One region of the Dietzia sp. WMMA184 genome, then DNA from elsewhere that is predicted to be linked to it. Evidence: predicted binding sites of a transcription regulator. Region 1 holds the regulator's gene; each other region holds the start of a gene.
What was found. Region 1 encodes LexA, which represses DNA repair genes until DNA is damaged. Its sites were predicted from a motif close to CGAACANNTGTTCG; they were not measured.
Positions count from the first base shown of each region.

Region 2: the regulator LexA is predicted to act here: its motif matches at 3,249-3,262, upstream of CK206_RS09925 (HNH endonuclease signature motif containing protein).
Region 3: the regulator LexA is predicted to act here: its motif matches at 2,322-2,335, upstream of CK206_RS04915 (HNH endonuclease signature motif containing protein).

Region 1 is NZ_NXEI01000001.1:421,011-428,534, forward strand. Features, by position in the region: gene CK206_RS01960 (malate synthase G) at 105-2,285, opposite strand; gene dapF (diaminopimelate epimerase) at 2,405-3,295, shown strand; gene hflX (GTPase HflX) at 3,349-4,797, shown strand; gene lexA (transcriptional repressor LexA) at 4,837-5,547, opposite strand; gene CK206_RS01980 (hypothetical protein) at 5,737-6,177, shown strand; gene nrdR (transcriptional regulator NrdR) at 6,289-6,744, shown strand; gene hrpA (ATP-dependent RNA helicase HrpA) at 6,755-7,524, opposite strand, start outside.
Region 2 is NZ_NXEI01000001.1:2,161,564-2,169,087, forward strand. Features, by position in the region: gene CK206_RS09910 (NADH:flavin oxidoreductase/NADH oxidase) at 1-57, opposite strand, end outside; gene moaCB (bifunctional molybdenum cofactor biosynthesis protein MoaC/MoaB) at 143-1,198, shown strand; gene CK206_RS09920 (molybdenum cofactor biosynthesis protein MoaE) at 1,195-1,647, shown strand; gene CK206_RS09925 (HNH endonuclease signature motif containing protein) at 1,653-3,182, opposite strand; gene CK206_RS09930 (nucleosidase) at 3,314-3,940, opposite strand; gene thpR (RNA 2',3'-cyclic phosphodiesterase) at 4,002-4,565, opposite strand; gene crcB (fluoride efflux transporter CrcB) at 4,618-5,004, opposite strand; gene CK206_RS09945 (CrcB family protein) at 4,991-5,398, opposite strand; gene CK206_RS09950 (maleylpyruvate isomerase family mycothiol-dependent enzyme) at 5,413-6,264, opposite strand; gene CK206_RS09955 (acyl-CoA thioesterase domain-containing protein) at 6,261-7,118, opposite strand; gene CK206_RS09960 (TetR/AcrR family transcriptional regulator) at 7,115-7,524, opposite strand, start outside.
Region 3 is NZ_NXEI01000001.1:1,063,790-1,071,313, forward strand. Features, by position in the region: gene CK206_RS04900 (carboxylesterase/lipase family protein) at 51-1,439, opposite strand; gene CK206_RS04905 (nuclear transport factor 2 family protein) at 1,499-1,921, shown strand; partial or broken gene CK206_RS04910 (dihydrofolate reductase family protein) at 1,993-2,250, shown strand; gene CK206_RS04915 (HNH endonuclease signature motif containing protein) at 2,359-3,894, shown strand; partial or broken gene CK206_RS04920 (molybdenum cofactor biosynthesis protein MoaE) at 3,900-4,214, opposite strand; partial or broken gene CK206_RS20710 (deaminase) at 4,189-4,284, shown strand; tRNA gene CK206_RS04925 (tRNA-Asn) at 4,341-4,413, opposite strand; gene dnaG (DNA primase) at 4,495-6,525, opposite strand; gene CK206_RS20655 (YgcG family protein) at 6,594-7,524, shown strand, end outside.

The sequences.
Region 1 (7,524 bases):
GGAGAATCCGCCACCCCCGCCCGGAACCGGCCCCACTGGCGTGGGATCGGAAGTCGGGCGGACGTGGCGGATTCTGCGGGTCGGCGGGTTGGGCCGACGCCGGTCTAGCCCGCGTTGGCGGCCTTGAACTCGCGACGACGGCGATGCAGGATCGGCTCGGTGTAGCCCGACGGCTGCTTGGTGCCCTCGAGGATCAGTTCCCGGGCCGCCTGCCAGGCGATGGACTTCTCGAAGTCCGGTGCCATGTTCCGGTAGGCGTCGTCGCCGGCGTTCTGCTTGTCGACGATCTCGGCCATCCGGCGCAGCGAGTCCTCGACGTCGTCGGCGGTGATGATGTCGTGACGGATCCAGTTGGCCAGCATCTGCGAGGAGATCCGCAGGGTGGCGCGGTCCTCCATGAGGTTGACGTCGTGGATGTCCGGCACCTTGGAGACGCCGATGCCCTGCTCGACCCACCGCACGACGTAGCCGAGGATGGTCTGGCAGGAGTTGTCGACCTCTTCCTTCTTCTCCTCGTCCGTCCAGTCCGTGGACGGGGCCAGGGGGACGGTGAGGATGTCGTCGACACTCGCGCGGGCACCCCCGGCGAGCAGCTCTTCCTGCCGGGTCATGACGTTGACCCGGTGGTAGTGGGTGGCGTGCAGCGTGGCGCCGGTCGGCGAGGGCACCCACGCGGTGTTGGCGCCGGCCTCGGGCTGGCCGATCTTCTCGGCGAGCATCTCGGCCATGAGGTCGGTCTTGGCCCACATGCCCTTGCCGATCTGGGCACGGCCACGCAGGCCGCACGCCAGACCCGTGTCGACGTTGAAGTCCTCGTAGGCCTTCATCCACCGCGCGCCCTTCATCTCGCCCTTGCGGATCATCGGCCCGGCCTCCATGGAGGTGTGGATCTCGTCGCCGGTCCGGTCGAGGAAGCCGGTGTTGATGAACACGACCCGTTCGGTGGCCTCGGCGATGCAGGCGGCGAGGTTGACGGAGGTGCGACGCTCCTCGTCCATGATGCCCACCTTGAGGGTGTTCTCGGCTAGCCCGAGGAGCTTCTCGACACGGCCGAACAGCTCGGTGGTGAACGCGACCTCCTCCGGCCCGTGCTGCTTGGGCTTCACGATGTAGATCGACCCGTGTCGGCTGTTCCGGCGCTCGTTGCCCTCGGCGATCCCGTGCATACCGGCGAGCGAGGTGATCAGTGCGTCCAGGATGCCCTCGGGCATCTCGTTGCCGTCGGCATCGAGCACCGCCGGGTTGGTCATCAGGTGGCCGACGTTGCGCACGAACAGCATCGAGCGGCCGTGGAGACGGACCTCACCCGAACCGTCGGGCGCGGTGAAGACCCGGTCGTCGTTGAGGACGCGGGTGAAGGTCTTGTCGCCCTTGCTGATCTCCTCGGACAGGTCTCCCTTCATGAGCCCCAGCCAGTTGCTGTAGCCCTGGGTCTTGTCCTCGGCGTCGACGGCGGCGACCGAGTCCTCGAAATCCATGATGGTGGACACGGCGGACTCCAGGACGACGTCCTTGACCCCGGCGCCGTCGGTCGAGCCGACGGGGGAGTCCGGGTCGATCTGGATCTCGATGTGCAGACCGTTGTTGCACAGCAGGACCGAGGACGGGCTGGAGGGCTCGCCGAGGTAGCCCACGAACTTCTCCGGGGCCGCCAACCGGGCGGTCGACCCGTCGGACACGGTCACCTGCAGGCCACCGTCGACCACGGCGTAGCCCGTGGAACCCACGTGGCTGCCCGACGCCAGCGGTGCGGCGTCGTCGAGGAATTCACGGGCCCAGTCGATGACCTTGTCGCCGCGGACCTTGTTGTACCCCGAGCCCTGCTCGGCGCCGTCGGACTCCGGGATCGCATCGGTGCCGTAGAGCGCGTCGTAGAGCGAACCCCATCGGGCGTTGCCCGCGTTGATCGCGAACCGGGCGTTCATGACCGGCACGACGAGCTGCGGGCCGGCGACCGTGGCGATCTCCGCGTCGACGTTCTCGGTCGTGACGGACACGGACTCGGGCTCGGGCACCAGGTACCCGATCTCCTGCAGGAACGCCTTGTAGGCGGTCGGGTCGATCGGCGCCGGATTCTCGTGGTGCCAGGCGTCGATCTCGGACTGCAACCGGTCGCGGGTGTCGAGCAGTTCGCGGTTGCGGGGGGCCAGCTCGGTGAAGATCTCGGAGGCGCCCGCCCAGAACGCGTCGGGATCGACCCCGGTGCCCGGGATCGCCTGGGAGTTGACGAAGTCGTACAGGACCTCGTCGACCTGGATTCCGCCGACAGTGATGCGTTCGGACATCGATGCTCTCCTGGAGGTAGGGGACCGTTCTCCCGGTCGACTCTAGTTGGCGTACCGTCCGGCATCATCCGACATTTCCACGGTGCGGAACGGTCCCCGCCGGCGAGTACGATTTCGCCATGACTTCGACGCGCCAGGCCTCGCAGCCCGACGGTATCGCCTTCCTCAAGGGCCACGGCACCCTCAACGACTTCGTGATCCTCCCGGACGATCAGGCCGACCTGGACCTCGACGTCGACCTGGTACGCGCACTGTGCGATCGGCGTGGCGGAATCGGCGCCGACGGGGTGCTGAGGATCGCGACCGCCGGAGCCCTCGTCGACCGGGGCGTGCTCGCGAGCCTGCCGCCCGGCGTGGACAGTGCGGACTGGTTCATGGACTACCGCAACGCCGATGGCTCCATCGCGGAGATGTGCGGCAACGGGGTCCGGGTCTTCGCCCACGCCCTCGTCGCGACCGGGAGAGCGGAGGTCGGCTCGATCCCGGTGGGCACGCGGTCCGGGGCCCGCCCCGCCGAGGTCCTCTCACACTCGGGTGATGACGCCGTGGTGCGGGTGGACATGGGGGAGCCGCGACTGCTCGGACTGTCGTCGGCGGAGGTCGGTGGCCGGACGTTCGCCGGGCTCGCCGTCGACATGGGCAATCCGCACCTCGCCTGTGTGGTCCCCGATCTGGACGCCGCGGACCTCGCCGGGCTGCGGGTGCAGGAGGCCCCCGGGTACGACCGGGCCTTCTTTCCCGACGGCGTCAATGTCGAGATCGCCACCCCGATGGTGGACGGTCGGGTCTCCATGCGGGTCCACGAGCGGGGATCAGGGGAGACCATGTCCTGCGGAACCGGAATCGTCGCGACCGCGGTCGCCGCGCTGGCCGACTCGGGGGAGGCGACGGGCGACGTCGTCGTGGTGGTCCCGGGCGGCGAGGTGGAGGTATCACTGACCGGTGCCGGGTCCTCGCTCACAGGGCCGTCCACACTCGTCGCCCACGGTCATTACCACCGTGGTCGGTAGCACACCGTCTCGAACGGGACACCGGGGGGCCCGGTGTGAGAAGATGAACCCGAATGACTACTGATCACACGGCCGCTGACCGGCCGACACGCGACCTCGATCCATCCATCGGTGAATTCCAGCTCGAGGAGAGATCCTCGATGCGCCGGGTGGCGGGGCTCTCCACCGAACTCCAGGACGTCAACGACGCCGAGTACCGCCAGCTCCGACTCGAACGTGTCGTGCTCGTCGGTGTCTGGACCGAAGGGTCCGCCGCGCAGGCGGACGCCGCGATGGACGAGCTCGCCCAGCTCGCCGAGACCGCGGGATCGGAGGTGTGCGACGCGCTCATCCAGCGCCGCGACAAGCCCGATGCCGCCACGTACATCGGGTCGGGCAAGGTCAGCGTCCTCAAGGACGTGATCGCGGCGACCGGCGCCGACACCGTCATCTGCGACGGCGAGCTCACCCCGGGGCAGCTGCTCGCGCTGGAGAAGGCGGTCAATGTCAAGGTCATCGACCGTACCGCGCTGATCCTCGACATCTTCGCGCAGCACGCCACCAGCCGTGAGGGCAAGGCCCAGGTGTCGCTCGCCCAGATGGAGTACATGCTGCCCCGTCTGCGTGGGTGGGGCGAGTCGTTGTCCCGCCAGGCGGGCGGCCGTGCCGGCAGCAACGGCGGCGTCGGTCTTCGCGGCCCGGGTGAGACCAAGATCGAGACCGATCGGCGCCGGATCCGCGAGCGGATGGCCCGTCTGCGTCGCGACATCAAGGGGATGAAGCAGGCCCGGGACACCAAACGGCACCGTCGGCGTTCCACTCCGGTGCCGTCCATCGCCATCGCCGGATACACGAACGCCGGGAAGTCCAGCCTGCTCAACAGGATCACCGGAGCCGGCGTCCTGGTTCAGAACGCCCTGTTCGCCACCCTCGATCCGACGACGAGGAAGGCCGAGTTGCCCGACGGCAGGGCGGTCGTCTTCACGGACACCGTGGGATTCGTCAGGCATCTGCCGACCCAGTTGGTCGAGGCCTTCAGGTCGACTCTTGAAGAGGTCGTCGACTCCGAGTTGCTCCTCCACGTGGTGGATGGTTCGGATGCCTTCCCGCTCCGCCAGATCGAGGCGGTGCGCAAGGTGATCAACGAGGTGGTGGAAGAGCAGAACGCGGAGCGGCCTCGGGAACTCCTGGTGATCAACAAGATCGACGCCGCGGATCCCGTGGTCCTCACCGAATTGCACCACGCGCTGCCCGACGCCGTGTTCGTCTCGGCGGTCACCGGGCAGGGTGTCGACGAACTCCTCGAGAGGATCACCCAGATCGTCGCCTCCGGGGACACCGAGCTGACCCTGTCCGTCCCGTACTCCCGCGGGGACGTGGTGTCGCGGGTCCACGCCGAGGGCGCGGTGGTCGAGGAGGAACACACCCAGGACGGAACCCGGCTGGTGGTCCGGTTGCCCGCGTCCGTGGCCGGCGAACTGGACGAGTTCGCGGTCCGCGATCCACATGACGGCGCCGCCTGACCCCTGCGGGGACGGGCGGCGCGTCGTTCGAACCGGGACTCAGAGTTTCCGGAACACCGTCACGACCTTGCCGAGGATCGTCGCGTGCTCGCCCGGAATCGGGCTGAACGACGGATTGTGGGGCAACAACCAGACTCCGCTCGAGTCGTTCCGGAAGGTCTTGACCGTGGCCTCCCCGTCGATCATGGCGGCGACGATCTCCCCGTTGTCCGCGACGTTCTGCCGCCTGACCACCACGTAGTCGCCATCGCAGATGGCGGCGTCGATCATCGACTCGCCGACGACCTTGAGCATGAACAGATCACCTGACCCGACGAGGTCCGCCGGCAGGGGGAAGATCTCCTCGACGGCCTGTTCCGCGAGGATGGGCCCGCCCGCCGCGATCCGGCCGAGGACGGGTACGTAGACGGGTTCGACCGCGCCTCCCGGACGCTGGGGCTCCGGCGCAGGTGACCGGCGGCCCCGTGACTTCTGCCCCGGGACACCGTGGACGTCGACCGCGCGCGGCTTGTGAGGATCCCGCGTCAGGAAGCCCTTCTTCTCCAACGTGCGGAGTTGATGCGCCACCGACGACGTGGACTGTAAGCCGACCGCGTCCCCGATCTCGCGGATGCTCGGCGGATAACCACGCTCCTTGACGGTGTCGTGGATGTGCAGGAGAACGCTCTTCTGTCGGTCCGTCAGTGACTCGAAATCGGGCTTCGGCATCTCGTGGGGTCCCTTCGGCGAATGGATGTTCGACGCTGTGATCTGTCTACACCCTAGTGCCAACCACCGCCTTGCGCCACACACGTGTTCGAAGAAATTCCTCTGCGAATCGTGATTGTGTCGGAGTCGCGTGATACAACTCTAGGGGAGTTCGGATTCGAACAGATGTACTGAGACAGACATACAGGTGTGCGAACCCTGATCGCACACCGTATCGAGTAGGGAGCCACCATGACCGTTGTCGAGCTTCAGTCCCACCCACGTCCGGCCGTGCGGTGGACCGAGGTCTGCCCCGATGACCATCGTGGACAGGGCGCTCACCTCGACCGGCCGAGAGATGTGTCGGTGCTCGTGCGTCCCACGCCTGCGCCGCGGCGCACGCTGGTCCGACCCGAGGGCAATCGGCTGGCCGTCACGTCCGCCCGTGCGGGGAACCTCGTCCGGCCGCGGGTGGCGGCCCGTCCGGCCACCGTCACATCGGTCGCCCCCGGTCGGCGTGTACTCGTGCGCCCGGTCTCGACGGACCGCGCGCGGGCGTGCCACGTCGAGGCCCCGGTGTCCACCGGGGTGGTCGACGACGTGCCGGCCTGGGCACTGCTGGCGTGCGGGATTGCATTCGGCGTGATCATGCTTCTCGCAGTGGCCTTCCTCGGCGGACCCGCCTACGCGTGACCGGGCAGCGGGCCTCCTAGAATGGACCGCGGGCGGCGGTCTGCCACCCCCGCGTTCCGTCAGGCACGATCCGGGACGTGTGAACTCCGGTCGACGAAGGGCCCCACGGGAATGTACTGCCCGACATGCCATCACGAGGACTCCCGGGTGATCGACTCACGATCCGTCGACGAGGGACAGGCGATCCGGCGTCGACGGGAGTGCCCCCGGTGCGGACACCGGTTCACGACGCTCGAGACGCCACTGCTGACGGTTCTCAAGCGGAACGGGGTGACCGAGGCGTTCAGCCGGGACAAGGTCGTTCGCGGTGTCCGCCGCGCGTGCCAGGGACGATCGGTCGACGAGGACGCTCTCCGTCGCCTCGCCCAGCAGGTCGAGGACGCAGTGCGCTCCGGCGGTGTGTCCGAGGTTCCGGCCCACGAGATCGGGCTCGCCATCCTGGGCCCTCTGCAGGATCTGGACGAGGTCGCCTACCTGCGTTTTGCATCCGTGTACAAGCAGTTCAGCTCGGCCGACGACTTCGAACGCGAGATCATCGCCCTCCGAGAGCGTCGCGCGAGCCGCTGACCGCGCAACGTCATCTGGACGACCGTGGGGCGAGCGCAGACGCCACCGCCTTGTCGATCCGCTCTGCCGACACTGGACGGGCCGTACCCAGTGACTGCGCGAACAGCCCCACCCGGTACTCGGCGAGCATCCACCGCAGATCCCGGCACGCCCGCGCCCCGCCCGGCCGCCGTCGCAGGGCCGCGCATGCGTCCTCGACGGTCGACTCGGAGCGGCTCAACTTCGCCGTGAGCTCGCCGTGCCGGGCGGGAGACTTCTCCGCGAGGTCCAACCGGACACCGACCGCCCGCACATGCCGCTCCAGATGTGGGAGCACATCCGAGGGATGGCGGGCGAGGAATCCCCGCCCGACGAGGAAGTCCAGCGAGGGACGGACATCGTCGGCGACGTCTGCCGGCACCTCCGCCAAACGGCCCGACACGGACTGGGCGGCCATCAGCGCGGGAACCGCCGCCGAGATCGCGGACGCCACCGCACCGGGGACCTCCGCCCTCGCAGTGGCCTGGATATCCTGGAACTCCGCGACCGTGAGAACCGGTGAGCCCTTACGTCGGGCGATGATCCGCCCACTCGCGGCGAGCGACGCATCCGAGACCAGGGACTCCATCCCGCCATGCGGGTACTGGGTGAGCGCGAGCCGCTGCTGGACCGGGCGACCGCGCAGAATCGATGCCGTCGAGACCAGGCCGCCCGAGACCAGCGTGAGCACCGCTGACGCCTGGGTGGATCGACGCTCGTCCTCCGTGGCGCACGCCACGACGTGGATGCCGTCCCCACCGA
Region 2 (7,524 bases), 1.7 Mb from region 1:
GGCCCGGTTCCGGATCTCGAGGTCGCGGATACGGATCGGTTCGAAGAGCGTCGCCATGTCCGCGATTAAACCCGCATCCCGTGACGCCCCGCCTCGCCGCACCCCCGAAGCCCGCCGCACCCGGCCGACTACCGTGAACGGCATGACTGACGCGCCGACCGGACAGGGCTCATCACCCGAGCCGAAGCTCACCCACCTCGACGCCGAGGGCCGCGTGCGCATGGTCGACGTCGGCGACAAGGCCGTCACCACCCGCACCGCCACCGCCGAGGGGATCTTTCGCACCCGCCCCGACGTCGTGACCATGGTCGCAGGGGATTCGCTGGGCAAGGCCGACGTCCTGTCCACCGCCCGCCTGGCCGGGATCGGCGCGGCCAAGAAGACCTCCGAGCTCGTCCCGCTGTGCCACCAGATCCCGCTGAACTCGGTCAAGGTGAGCTTCGACCTCGACGAGGAGGCCGGCGAGATCCACGTGCAGGCCACCGCCAAGACGACGGGCAGGACGGGTGTCGAGATGGAAGCCCTGACCGCCGTCTCCGTGGCCGGGCTGACGCTGCACGACATGGTCAAGGCCGTCGACCCGCTCGCCACTATGGACGGGGTCCGCCTCGCCGCCAAGACGGGCGGCAAACGCGGTGACTGGACGCGAGAATCCGAGAAGGCGACCGGGAACGACGACGACGAGGTGCCGCGCGCGAACACCGGGCCCGCCGCGCTCGATTCCGGCCGAAGTGGTGTCGTCGTCGTCTCCTCCACCGCCGCCGCGCACGGCCACCGCGAGGACACCACCGGCCCCGCCATCGAGGGTTGGCTCCTCGAGCGCGGTTTCTCGCCGGTCGAGGTGCACGTGGTGGCCGACGCCGACATCGCCACGGCCGTCACCGAGCACGTCCGCCGCTCCCCCGCGGTCCTGTTCACCACCGGCGGTACGGGGGTCGCCCCGGACGACCGCACGCCGGAGGCCACCGCGCCGCACCTGGAGCTGGAGCTGCCGGGGGTCGCCGAGGCGATGCGGGCCCGCGGCCTGGCGGCCACGCCGACGGCGGCGATGAGCCGCGGGCTCGCGGGCTTCGCCGGACGTACCCTGGTGGCGAACCTGCCGGGCTCGACGGGCGGAGTCCGCGACGGGTTGGCGGTCCTCGACGACCTGCTCGAGCACCTGCTCGACGTCCACGCCCACGGAGGAGGACACCGATGAGCGTCTCCAGTCCGCTGGTGGACATCACCGACCGGGAGATCGACCCGCGCGAGGTCGAGAAGGCCGTGTGGACCAGCGCCGACGGGGCGATGGTGACGTTCTCCGGCGTCGTGCGCGACCACGACGGGGGCCGCCGGGTCCACGACATCGAGTATTCGGCTCACCCCACGGCCCGGGACACGCTCGCCCGGCTCTGCGACGAGGTCGCGGCCGAGCACACCTCGGCGGCCGATTCCGGGCGCACGGTCCGCGTGTCCGCCGTCCACCGCGTGGGCGTGCTGCCGGTGGGCGAGGTCGCGGTGGTGGTGGTCGCTGTGGCTCCGCATCGGGCCGAGGCGTTCGCGGCGTGTTCGGAGCTCATCGAGCGGCTCAAGCACGGGGTGCCCATCTGGAAGCGGCAGCGCTTCACCGACGGCGTCTCCGAATGGGTGGGCGTCGGCGACTGCTGAGGCGGTCAGGCCGGCCGTCTGCGGGGTCGGTACCTGTCCTGACCCGGCGGATTGATGAGTGTGCCGTCGTCGGCGACGATGCGGTCGGCGAAGGCGTTCCACTCGCGTTCCCAGATGGCGTCACGGGCACGGGCCAAGGGTCCCTTGGGTCTGGTGCGGTGTTCGTGTCCGGTGTCGGTGATGATGACGAGTTCACCCAACGGCCCGGACCGGTAGGCGTTGGTCCCGAACGTCTTCTCGCGGTGGTGTTTGCGGCACAGGCAGACGAGGTTCCACTCGGTGGTCGGCCCGCCGAGCTCAGGGTCGTTCGTGTTGAACGCGATCACATGGTCCACGTCGCAGGCCTCGGCGGGAACCGAGCACCCGGGGTGGCGGCAGGTCCCGTCGCGCATGCGGATTCGCTCGGCCATCGCCGGGGTGATCACGTAGCGCAGGGCGTGCTCGGGGGAGTCGAGCACGCCGGGGGCGGGGTCGATGAGCTCGAACCGCACGCTCGCGTCGTCGCCCTCGAGCAGTTCCGTGCAGAGCCACTCGACGCTGCTGTAGGTGCCGTGGACGAACTCGACACGGTTGGGCAGACCCCGGGCCGCGGAGGCGATCACGCTGATGCGGATCGGCTGACCGGCCCGCGCGGCGTTGCCCAGCGTGGGCCGGGGGAGGTCCGCCCCGAGCCTGACGTCGCCGAGCTCGATGCCGTCGTGCTCGGACGCAGGGGCAGCGGCAGGGTCGGTCGCGCAAGGGCTGGTCGCGGACGGGTCACCAGCAGGCGGATAGACGGCGAGCGCGGCGAGGGCGTCGGCGCGGAGCTGATCCAGGGAACCGTCCAGTCCGTCCGCCGAGGCGGCCGACGCATCGGTCTCGATGCGACGCCGGAGGAGTTCGGCATCGGCGGCGGTGAGCTTGGCCCACATCGTGGCCATGCCGTTCCGGTCGCCGCGGAAACGGACCGAGCGGGTGGCGGCCGCCGCTGCGGCGGCGTCCTGCGCGGCAGCCGGGTCGTGTCGCTCCACGGCGTCATCGATCGCCGAGTCCACCGCGTTGCGGGTCGGCCGGTCGCCACCGTCGAGATCGTCCGTGAAGCGCGCGACCACCTCGTCCTCCACGGCCGACACGATCGCGTCGGACACCTCCGCCAGGCGACACGCGATATCGACCGCCAACTGCTCGGGCAGCAGCCCGCGGTCGACCGTGGATCGCAGACGGGGCAGCCGCCGGTGGATCTGCGTCCCGGCCGTCACCAACCGCGCGGCGTGCCAGCACGTGAGCTGACACGCCGCCACGAGGTGATCGCGGGCCCGGGCCTCCGGATCCAGCCGGGCGTACGCGGGCCGACGCGAACCGGCGCCGGCCTCCTCCGCCTGTACCTGCTCGGCCCGGGCGAACTGGTCGACCAGGACATGCGCCGCCTCGAGCCGCGTGGCCCCGGCGCGGTTCTGCGCCAGCGTCGCGGCACGGGCCGCCTCGCTGACGGCCTCCATATCGACCATGCCGAGGGGCTCGGGTACGGCGAACAGCGCACTCGTCGTCGTCACCATTCCACCCCCTCCGCCACCGACATCGACATCGACATCGACATCGACATCGAACATCGACATCGACATCGAACCTACATTCGATAGTACCCGCGCCGGCGCATTAGTACAAGGGTTCGATCATCTTCGATCACTCATCCCAACCTGGTACCCACCCACTGCGCCAGGATCCGCGCGCAGGCGTCGACACCCTCGACCCACGTGGTGCCCGCGGACTCGTCGGCGGCATCCGAGACGTGCTTGACCAGCCGCGTGGGTACGCCCACCATCGCGCCCGCCGCGGCCACCGCATACCCCTCCATGTCCACCAGGTCGGCGATCCCGGCCAGGCGGTTCCGCACCGGGCCGCCCGCGACGAAACTGTCGCCGGTCGCGAGCACGGGCGCAGCCGATCCCCCGGGCCCCGACGGCGCGGCGGCGTGCTCGGGGGTCACCGCACGCAGGGCGGACAGCGCCAGCGGCGGGCCGTCGTGCCGGCCGGTGACGGCGTGCAGGGCGGGGTCGTCGAAGTCGTGCTGGAACACGGTCGCGATCTCGTGCGTGCCCTCCATCCCCGGGTGCAACCCGCCCGCGGTGCCCACGTTGACCAGCTCACGCGGCCGGGCCCCGCCACCGAGCGCGTGCGCGACGGCCACGGCCGCGCGCACCTTGCCGACGCCGGTGACGAGCACCGGGAAGTCGGTGACGAAGTGCCGCGCCTCCTGCTCCAGCGCGACGACGACGAGAGGGTGAGCCGGATCGACGGTCCCGATGAGTTCCACGCGCCATACGGTAGCCGTCGCCGGGCCTGTCCGTTCAGCCCCCGGGCGGGTCCCACCAGCGTCACTCGCCCGCGCCCAGCGGCAACCGGGCCACGACCTCGTGGCGAGCCCGGCCCCGCGGCCCCTCGCCGAGGAACGAGTCGACGAGCGCGACCTCGGAAACCTCCCACCGGCTGCTCGTGAAGGTGTCGAGCACCCGCAGCCAGGCGGTCGCATCGTCGCGACCGCCGAGCCGGGCGAGCGTGAGGTGCGGACGGAACCGGGCGCCGTCCGGGGCGCAGCCCGCCGCGTTGGCGGCCGAGCGGACGCCCGCCGCGAGCGCGTGGAGCGGCCGATCCTCGGGCTGATCGACCCCCGCCCACAACACCTTGGCCCGCTCGACCGAGGGGAACGCCCCCGCGCCGGCCAGCCGGAGAGTGAACGGCTCGTGCTTCCGGGCGACCGCCTCCACCCGCTCGGTCAGCTCGTCGAGGCGCCAGTCGTCGACGTCGGGACAGAACGTCAGGGTGAGGTGCCACTGGGCGGGGTTCGTCCACGTCAGACCCGGCCGCGGCTCGAGGAACCGCTCCAGTTCCTCGCGAACCTCGTCGGGCGGCACGACCGCGACGAACATCCGATGCCCCATCACCCCACCGTGGACCATGCGCCGGTGGTCCGCAAGCCCGAGTCGTGATCCATCACGAGCCCGCGAGCCACCACCCCAGAGCGGCGGCGGCCACCGTGGCTGTCATCGTCCCCACCCCGTACGCCGCCGCGGTGAGGAACCGGCCGTCGCGGGCCAGGCGAACGGTGTCATAACTGGCCGTGGAGAACGTCGTGTAGCCGCCGAGCGCCCCCGTGCCCAGCAGCACGGCCACCGTCCCGCCGCTTCCCGTGGGTCCGGCCAGCAGCCCCATGACCAGGCCCAGTGCGAACGAACCCGACACGTTGACGAGGAACGTGCCCAGCGGAAACCGGCCATGCCACCGCGCGGCGACCGCCAGGCCCACGCCGTAGCGCAGGGCCGCGCCCACGCCCCCGCCGAGCGCGACCCACACCGCCATCACGGCGTCACCCACCGTCATGACCCAGCGATCCCAGCGCCATCCCGAGCACGGTGGCCACACCGCCCAGCACGAGCGTCGCCGCGGGATAGACCATCGCGCCGACCCCATCACCCGCCCGCGCCAGGGTCGAGACCTGCAGGGCGATGAGCGAGTAGGTGGTGAACCCCCCGCAGAAACCGGGGCCGAGCAGTAACCGGGCGTGATGTCGTCGTCGTTGTCGTCGTCCCTCTCGTCGCCACGCCCCGCCCTCGGGCAGCACGGTGAGGACGACCCCCAGTGCGAACGCGCCCACGACGTTGATCGCGAGCGTCACGGTGAGGGCCGGCGGCGCCAACTCGGAGACGACGACCCGCGCGAACGTGCCAGCCGCCCCGCCGACGGCGACGACGGCCATCGAAGTGAGAGTGACCATCGCGGCGGGGAACCTCACGTCGACAGTCCGGCCTCCAGTGCGGCGTCGAGTCCGTCGCGATCACCGGTGATCTCCAGGCCCGCGGCATCGGGGCCGACGCGGCCCCACAGCAGCAGGGCGAGCGTCTCCGGCGGCCCCGCCACCTCGACCACGCCCGTGGAGTCGGGGCCCGCACCGTCCGTACCGGGCAGCTCCCACTCCAGCGCGCCGAGGGCGCCCGCCCCGACCGGCTCGGCGCCCGCGGCGAGGCCCACCGCGGCCGGGCCCTCCGGGGCGTGGGGGACGCCGCGGAGGCGGATCGTCACCGCGAGCGGCGGCACGTGGGCGGCCATGTGCGGGCGCATGACGGTACAGAACTCGTCGATCGTGTCGACCGCGACGTCCTCCGGCACGGGCGTCGTCGCGGCGGCACCGTGCAGGGCGTTCTCGACGTCCCAGCGGTGGACGAAGGTCTCGTGGAGCTGGCGCCGCGGCCAGAAGTCGGCGCGGCCCGGGCCGGAGAAGGTCCAGACCAGGGCGTCGGGGGCCGTGTCGGTGAACGTCGCGATCATCTCGGCGGTGAGACCGGCATACCAGTCGGCGAGCGCGGCGGCGCCCTCGGTCACCGGCGGCGCGGACTCCATGACCGCTCCCCTGCCCCCGGTCCGGGTGTCGGGCGTGGCCTCGCGGACCGTGGCGGCGCCCCACCAGTTGACGGCGCCCAGGTGGACCACCAGGTCGTGCACGGTCCAGCCCTGGCACGAGACCACCGGGGCGGTGACGTCCGCACCGGTCCCGAGCCCGTCCCCGGCCAGGGCGTACCGCACCAGCCCGACCTGCGCCTCGAGCGCATCGAGCATCCTGGAGTAGGCGAGCCGGGAGGTCATACGCGGGTCGCCTCGTCGGACCCGGGGCGGTCGTTGCCGTCCGCCCGGCGGCGGGTGAAGTCGATCTGTCGCCCCGCGTTCGACACCGCCACCACGGTGCCGGTGCCGAAGATGCCGTCGCGGTCGAACAGCGAGGCGGTGCCCACGGCCACGCCGTCCGCGCTGACGTGCTCGTCGGCCTCGATCCCGATGTCCCCCGACCGGGGCAGCCGGGCCAGCGCCACGGTGAGGTCGGCGTTGATGAAGCCGATCCCCTCGTCGCCCCAGTGCGTCATGAGGCTCGTGGACTCGGACACGATCACGGCCCGCTGGAACGGGGAGGCCGGCTCGCCCTCCACCACGTCCAGCGGGTGGATCCAGAAGCGCTTCCGCTGGTCGTTCTGGTGCACGCCCATGTCGCGGTCCCACGAGGGGCCGGGCTGGCCGCTGCCGAAGAACACGTTGGTCCCCGGCCCGGTCTCCCCCGGATCCGCGTCGGCCGGCGCCGCGAGCTCCCGGCCGGACCGCCACACCGTCCCCGGTGGCTGTTCACCGCGGCGCAGCTGGACGAACGTGGCGCGGGCGACGGCCTTGCCCCGCTGGATCAGCCGCGCGTCGGCCACGCGGATGCGGTTGCCGCTGCGGATCTCCCCGGTCTGGACGACCAGGGGTTCGTTGCGCACCGGCGCGAACAGGTCCACCGTGAGGCGGGCGGGCTGGAACTCCTCGGCACCGAACTCGTGCTCGAGCGACCGGGCGGCCGCCACCACGACGGCCGGGCCGTTGACCATGCTGTCCGACCAGGCGCTGCGGGCGTACCGGGTGGGCAGGTACGCCCCGCTGTCGTCCAGGGTGAAGAAGGCGCGTTCGCTCATCGGGCCACCCCGTCCGTGCCGGTGGCGCCGGCGTACGCGCCGAACCCGGCCGAGCCGCCCGCCGACCCCGCCGCCCACGACCGCAGGATCGCCGCTAGCTGCGTCTCGAAGTACTGCTCGGCGCTGGGCGAGGACCGCCACACACTCAGCTCCAGCGACACGACCCCGTGCAGCGACGCCCAGATCGTGGTGGCGGTCTCGTGCACGTCGGCCGACCGGAACACGCCCTCGTCGACGGCCGCGTCGACCACCTCGAGCAGCGGTTCGCGCCACAGCGCGTCGACGGTGCTGTCCCCACCCCTGCCGTCCCCGGCCCCGGCGATCCCGGCTCGCGGCGACCGCACCGGCTCGCCCACGACCAGCCCGTACAGGCCCTGGTTCTCCAGTGCCCACCGCCGGTACGCGC
Region 3 (7,524 bases), 640 kb from region 1:
GCACGCGCCGGGTATGTCACCGGCACGCGCCGCGCAATCGTAGCAAGACGTCAGGAGTCTCCGGCGGGCCACCAGACCGCGCGGACGTCGGCCAGTCCGTCCTCGACGACGGCGGGAGGGTCATCCCACACCTGCACCCGTCTCCCGGGAGGCGCATAGGGCGGGGACCCAGGGTCCCCGGAGCGGACGAAGTCGACCCACGACCGGTGCATCGCGTCGACCAGATCCGGAGGCGCATCCGCTCCGAGGTAGGCCCGCACGTTCGCGGCTTCCGGCACCGACCAGAAGAACGGCAGGTCCGCGCAGTGCACGGCGCCGCGGCCCTCGGCCCAGCGGAAGTCGTACACCCAGGTGGGCGCGCCGGCCGCCACCCGGGTCTCTGCCGCCCGCACAACGGTCGAGTGGATGGTCGCGGCGTCGACCACCGCCCCCACCGCCCGGCGCAGCGACTTGCCCGCCGACTGTCTGGCCAGCGCGCGCAGTCCGGTGGTGGGCAGTTCCTGGGACCGCAGGATCATCGCGGCACCCGGCACCAGCGCCGGACCGGGGAGGGCCCGGACGACCCCCTCGAACTCCGTGGCCGTGGAGCCGATGAGCAGGGGCAGGGCGAGCCCGGGACCGCTCCCGATGCCCTCCAGGGGCGGGACCGGGACGGTGTCGTCGCCGACCGTCGGCCGGAACGGCATGAGGAAGGGATTGTCCTTGCGCAGGCGCCGGTGGAATTCGTCGACGGCGCCCCGCCCGCCGGCGGCCAGTTCCGCCGCGGTCGTGCCCTTGGGGGCCTGAGCGGCAGGCGATCGCAGCACCGCGGGCGACGAGGCGATCCCCCGGTGGAACAGGCCGACCGACAACGGCGAGGCGAGCAGGCAGAGCACCGCCCCGCCGCCCGCCGACTGACCCGACACCGTGACCTGCCCGGGGTCGCCGCCGAACGCCGCGATCTCGTCGCGGACCCACTCCAGGGCCATGATCCAGTCCCGCACCCCGCGGTTGTCCGGGGCGTCGGGGAACGCGGTGAACCCCTCGACGCCCAGGCGGTAGCCCACCGAGACCACGACGATCCCGGCGCGCGCGAAGGCGGTCCCGTCGAACCAGGGCTGGTGCGACGACCCGGACTCCCAGCCGCCGCCGTGGATCCACACCAGAACCGGGTGGCCCGTGCCCTCGGTGGGAGCCCACACGTCGACGTGCAGGATGTCCGTGCCGGCGACGATCGGCTCGGGGATCGCCGGATCGGGGTCGAAGCGCAGCCGCTGCGCGGTGGCCGCCGGCCGGGTGGCGTCGCGGACGCCCGGCCACGGTTCGCGGCGGACCGGGGCGGCGAACCGCAGGTCGCCGACGGGGTCCTCGGCGTACGGAATGCCGTAGTAGCGGACCACATCCCCCAGATCGGTGCCCTTGACGCGGCCGGTGGACAGCGCGATCTCGACGTCGGTCATGGCGGCCAGATTAGCGACGACAGCTGAGATCCCCCGGCGATCACTGCTACCAAGGGGAGATGACAAGTGATAGGGACCTGATCATTGAGCGTCTGGCCGACGTGGCCTCAGCGTTGGACTCACGTGACTGGGACGGGCTGGGCGAGCTGTTCACCGAGTCCGCCACCGGGTACGGCGCGACCGGTCGGCAGGCGATCATCGAGAGGGTCAGGGAGCACCTCGGGGGCTGCGGACCGTCCCAGCACCTGTTGGGCAACCATCGGGTCCAGCTCGCCTTCCACGGAGACGAGGACCGGGCACGAAGCCTCACGTACGCGCGGGTCCTCCACCTCGGTGCCGGGGACCAGTCCGATCTGTCCTACGAGTGCCTCGGCGAGTACTCGGACCTGTGGACCCGCACGCCGGAGGGCTGGCGGATCGACTCGAGGAGGTTCCACATCAGCTTCGACCGAGGCGATTTCCGGACACTCCAACCGGGCTGATCGCCGACTGCCTCCCATGGGAGGCGGCTTCGGGTCGTACAACGACAACGGTGATTGGGGCGGCTACTGACGATTCCGGCGTGTTCGACCCCTGGGTCACCCAGATGACCACGCTGCTGACCACGGTGGTGTCAACGACGCTGGATGGTCCCCTCGACTGGCCGGACGCGGCCATCGTCAGCGGAAACGCCGTCGAGGTGGTCGCTCGCTTGAAGCAGCAATCCGACGTGTCGTTGCGCTCGCACGGCAGCTTGTCGATGAACCGGGCGCTGATGGCCGCCGATCTGGTCGATCGGGTGCAGGTGACGGTGTTTCCCTGGCGCAGTGGGTGGGTACCAGGTTGGGGTGAGTGATCGAAAATGATCGAACCCTTGTGCTAGTGCGCCGGTGCGGGTATTGTCGAATGTAGGTTCGATGTCGGTGGCGGAGGGGGTGGAATGGTGACGACGACGAGTGCACTGTTCGCCGTACCCGAGCCCCTCGGCATGGTCGACATGGAGGCCGTCAGCGAGGCGGCCCGTGCCGCGACGTTGGCGCAGAACCGCGCCGGGGCCACGCGGCTGGAGGCGGCGCATGTCCTGGTCGACCAGTTCGCCCGGGCCGCCCAGGCACAGGCGGAGCAGGCCGACGAGGCCGGCGCCGGTTCGCGTCGGCCCGCGTACGCCCGGCTGGATCCGGAGGCCCGGGCCCGCGATCACCTCGTGGCGGCGTGCCAGCTCACGTGCTGGCACGCCGCGCGGTTGGTGACGGCCGGGACGCAGATCCACCGACGGCTGCCCCGTCTGCGATCCACGGTCGACCGCGGGCTACTGCCCGAGCAGTTGGCGGTCGATATCGCGTGTCGCCTGGCGGAGGTGTCCGACGCGATCGTGTCGATCGTGGAGGACGAGGTGGTCGCGCGCTTCACGGACGATCTCGACGGTGGCGACCGGCCGACCCGCAACGCGGTGGACTCGGCGATCGATGACGCCGTGGAGCGACACGACCCGGCTGCCGCGCAGGACGCCGCCGCCGCGGCGGCCGCCACCCGCTCGGTCCGATTCCGCGGCGACCGGAACGGCATGGCCACGATGTGGGCCAGGCTCACCGCCGCCGATGCCGAACTCCTCCGTCGTCGCATCGAGACCGATGCGTCGGCCGCCTCGGCGGACGGACTGGACGGTTCCCTGGACCAGCTCCGCGCCGACGCCCTCGCCGCGCTCGCCGTCTATCCGCCTGCTGGTGACCCGTCCACGACCAGCCCCGGCCCCGGCTCCGACACTGACTCCGCGTCCGAGCACGACGGCATCGCACTCGGCGACGTCAGGCTCGGGGCGGACCTCCCCCGGCCCACGCTGGGTAACGCCGCGCGGGCCGGTCAGCCGATCCGCATCAGCGTGATCGCCTCCGCGGCCCGGGGCCTGCCCAACCGTGTCGAGTTCGTCCACGGCACCTACAGCAGCGTCGAATGGCTCTGCACGGAACTGCTCGAGGGCGACGACGCGAGCGTGCGGTTCGAGCTCATCGACCCCGCCCCCGGCGTGCTCGACTCCCCCGAGCACGCCCTGCGGTACATGATCACCCCCGCGATGGCCGAGCGAATCCGCATGCGCGACGGCACCTGCCGGCACCCCGGGTGCTCGGTTCCCGCCGAGGCCTGCGACGTGGACCATGTGATCGCGTTCAACACGAAGGACCCCGAGCTCGGCGGGCCGACCACCGAGTGGAACCTCGTCTGCCTGTGCCGCAAACACCACCGGGAGAAGACGTTCGGGACCAACGCCTACCGGTCCGGGCCGTTGGGTGAACTCGTCATCATCACCGACACCGGACACGAACACCGCACCCGACCCAAGGGCCCCTTGGCCCGTGCCCGTGACGCCATCTGGGAACGCGAGTGGAACGCCTTCGCCGACCGCATCGTCGCCGACGACGGCACACTCATCAATCCGCCGGGTCAGGACAGGTACCGACCCCGCAGACGGCCGGCCTGACCAACTCAGCAGTCGCCGACGCCCACCCATTCGGAGACGCCGTCGGTGAAGCGCTGCCGCTTCCAGATGGGCACCCCGTGCTTGAGACGCTCGATGAGCTCCGAACACGCCGCGAACGCCTCGGCCCGATGCGGAGCCACGGCGACCACCACCACCGCGACCTCGCCCACCGGCAGCACGCCCACGCGGTGGACGGCGGAGACGCGGACCGTGCGCCCGGAATCGGCCGCCGAGGTGTGCTCGACCGCGACCTCGTCGCAGAGCCGGGCGAGAGTGTCCCGGGCCGTGGGGTGAGCGGAGTATGACCTCGAACTGCTCGAGAGCCGCACCCTCGACGGCCGGATCCAGGAGCTGATCTACCGGCCCACCCTGCACGCCCCACCCGGCTGACCACCCTGAAATGCAGACCAGGTCAGGGCTCGGAAGCCACTGACCTGGTTGCTGAGCTCCCCCAATTGGACTCGAACCAATAACCCTTCGATTAACAGTCGAATGCTCTGCCAATTGAGCTATGGGGGATCACTGCTGGCGCCCGGCGGTGATGCCGGATACCGAGAACTCACCTTAGTGCGCCCCGGGCCGACGAACCAAATCGGCTGGTCAGGCGATGTCCGGAGTCGCGCCGACCGCCTGGTTCAACAGGCCGCGCCGGTACTCCTCCAGAGCCACCAGATCACCGAACAACGCGGAATAACCCTCCGGGTCCTCGGCGGGGCTCATCCGCTGCACCTTGGACTTGAGGTCCGCGATCTGACCCGAGACCCACACCTCCTGCAGACGCGCCAGGACACCGGAGATGTAGCGGGGCAACGCCTCCTCGGACACGCGCAGCGTCTCCACCGCGAGGCTCCCGACCAGTCGGCGCAGCCCGTCGTCGCCCAGCCCCTCGGAGACCTCGGAGACCCAGTTCGCGCCGCTCTTGCCGGCCGCGCACCCCCCGGCCTTCGACAGCGCCTGCGCGATCGTGGCATAGGCGGGGTGGGTGTAGCACTCCTCCGGCAGCGAGTCGAAGAGCGGACCCGCCAGGCCCGGGTACTGCAGGGCCGCCTTCACGGCCTCCCGCTGGGGCCACAGCACCGGGTCCGCCGCGGCGGGGATGGGAACGCCCGACGGCACCTCCGGTGTCTGCGGAGCTTCGCGGCCGCCGACCTCGTCGTCGTCGTATCCCCCACGGCCACGACCCGCGCCGCCCCCACGCTCGGCGGCGTCCCACCCCGGTCGGGCTCCCCCGCCCGGTCCACCGGGGGCACGCTTGCGCAACCCGGGACCCGACCCTGCCGACCGCGCGCGGCCCTTCTTGCGCGCCTCCTCGCGGACGCGACGCACCACCGTCGCCGGGTCGTCCCAACCGACCCAGCCGGCGAGCTGGCGGGCGTACTCGTCACGCAGCGTCGAATCGCGGATGTCCGCCACCACCGGCACCGTGCGACGCAGGGCCTCCACGCGCCCCTCGGCGTGGTCGAGGTCGTAGTCCTCGAGCATCGAGCGGATCGCGAACTCGAACATCGGCACCCGCGCGGACACGAGATCCCGCACCGCCGCGTCGCCCTTGTTCTGACGCAGGTCGCACGGATCCGTCCCCGGCGGGGCCACCGCCACGAACGTCCGGCCGGAGAACTGCTGATCCCCCGAGAACGCCCGGAGCGCGGCCTTCTTGCCCGCCTCGTCACCGTCGAAGGTGTAGATGATCTCGCCGCGGAAGTAGTTGTCGTCCAACATCAGGCGCCGCAGCGTGGACAGGTGGTCCTCGCCGAACGCGGTGCCACACGCGGCGACCGCGGTCGTGACGCCGGCCGCGTGCATGGCCATGACGTCGGTGTAGCCCTCGACCACCACCGCGCGGCGCTGCGAGGCGATCTCTCGCTTGGACAGGTCCAGACCGAACAGCACCTGCGACTTCTTGTAGAGCATCGTCTCGGGCGTGTTCATGTACTTGCCCAGGGTGTCGTCCTCGAACAGCTTGCGCGCGCCGAACCCGATCACCTCACCGCCGAGGTTGCGGATGGGCCACAGCAACCGGCGGTGGAAACGGTCGATGAGGGTGCCGCGCGAACTCGTCTTGGACAGCCCGGCCGCCTCCAGCTCCTTGGGCTCGAACCCCTGACGCATGAGGTGCTTGCTCATGGTGTCCCAACCGGCGGGCGCGTACCCGCAGCCGAAGTGCTGGGCCTGGGCCATGTCGAACCCGCGGTCGGTGAGGAAGGTGCGCGCCGTCTCCGCCTCCGGATCCTGCGCCAGTCGCTCGGCGTAGAACTTCTGCGCGGCCGCGTTGGCCTGCGCCAACCGGGACCGCGTGCCGCGATCGCGCTGGACGACCTGCCCGCCGCCCTCGTAGGAGATGCGGTAGCCCAGCCGGTCGGCCAGCTGCTCCACCGCCTCGACGAAGCTGATGTGCTCCATCTTCATGAGGAACGCGAAGACGTCGCCGCCCTCACCCGTGGAGAAACAGTGGAAGTAGCCGTGCTGCGGACGCACGTGGAACGAGGGGGTCTTCTCGTCCTTGAACGGGGACAGCCCCTTGAGCGAGTCCGCGCCACCTGGTTTGAGCGCGACGTACTCGCCGACGATCTCCTCGATACGGGTGCGTTCGCGGATCGCGGCGATGTCCTGCTCCGGAATCCGCCCTGCCATGACGCCCAGAGTAGCCGCCTCCGGCGAGGACCGGCGTGCCCCCTGTTCGGGGCCGATACGCTGGGGCCATGATCGCCGCCCAACTCCTGCCCGCCGCCGCCCGGCGACCCCGTTCCCGGTTCAGCCAGGCCCCGGTGACAGCGCTCGCGACGGTGGTCGCGTTCCTGGCCTGCGCGCTGGTGTGGGCCGCCCCCGGCGCCTCGGCCGAGCCCCCGTCGAACCTGCAGCAGCAGCTCACCGACTCCGCGGGGGTCCTCGGCGGTGACACCCCCGAGGTGGAGAGCCGACTGGCCGAACTGCGCTCGACCGACCAGATCCAGCTGTGGGTGACGTTCGTCGACACCCTCGACGGCATCCCGGTCGAGCAGTGGACGCAGCAGACCCGGGAACTGTCCGACCTGGGCGCGTCCGACGCGCTGCTCGTGGTGGCCGTGGACGAGGGCAGGTACTGGTTCGAGTTCGACGACCCCGAGGCCTCGCCCACTGCCGATCAGCTGACCGCGCAAGAAATCGCCGATCGCGACATCGAACCGCGCCTCGCCGCCGGCGACTGGGCCGGCGCCGTCACCGGCGCGGCCGACGGGCTCGAACGCCAGGGCTCCGGCTCGGAGATCTCGCCGTTCGCCATCCTGGCCATCATCGTGGTGATCATCGCCCTCGTCGCGGCCGTGATCCTGTTCGCCCGCAGGCGCCGCGCCACGCGGACGGCCAGGCAGGCCGAGGACGCCCGCGACATCCCCGGCGACGACACCGCCCGGATGTCCGCCCTGCCGGTGGAGGTCCTCGACGCGCGCGCCCGCTCCGGGTTGGCCGATGCCGACCAGTCGGTGGACGCCTCCACGGACGCCCTCGAGACCGCCGCGGGCGAGTTCGGCGAGCTGCGTACCCGGCCGTTCCGCTCCGCGCTCGACTCGGCACGGGCCGAGGTCGCCGCCGCGCACGCACTGGTCCAGCGGCTCGATGACGACATCCCCGAGACGCCCGACCAGCGCAAGGCCA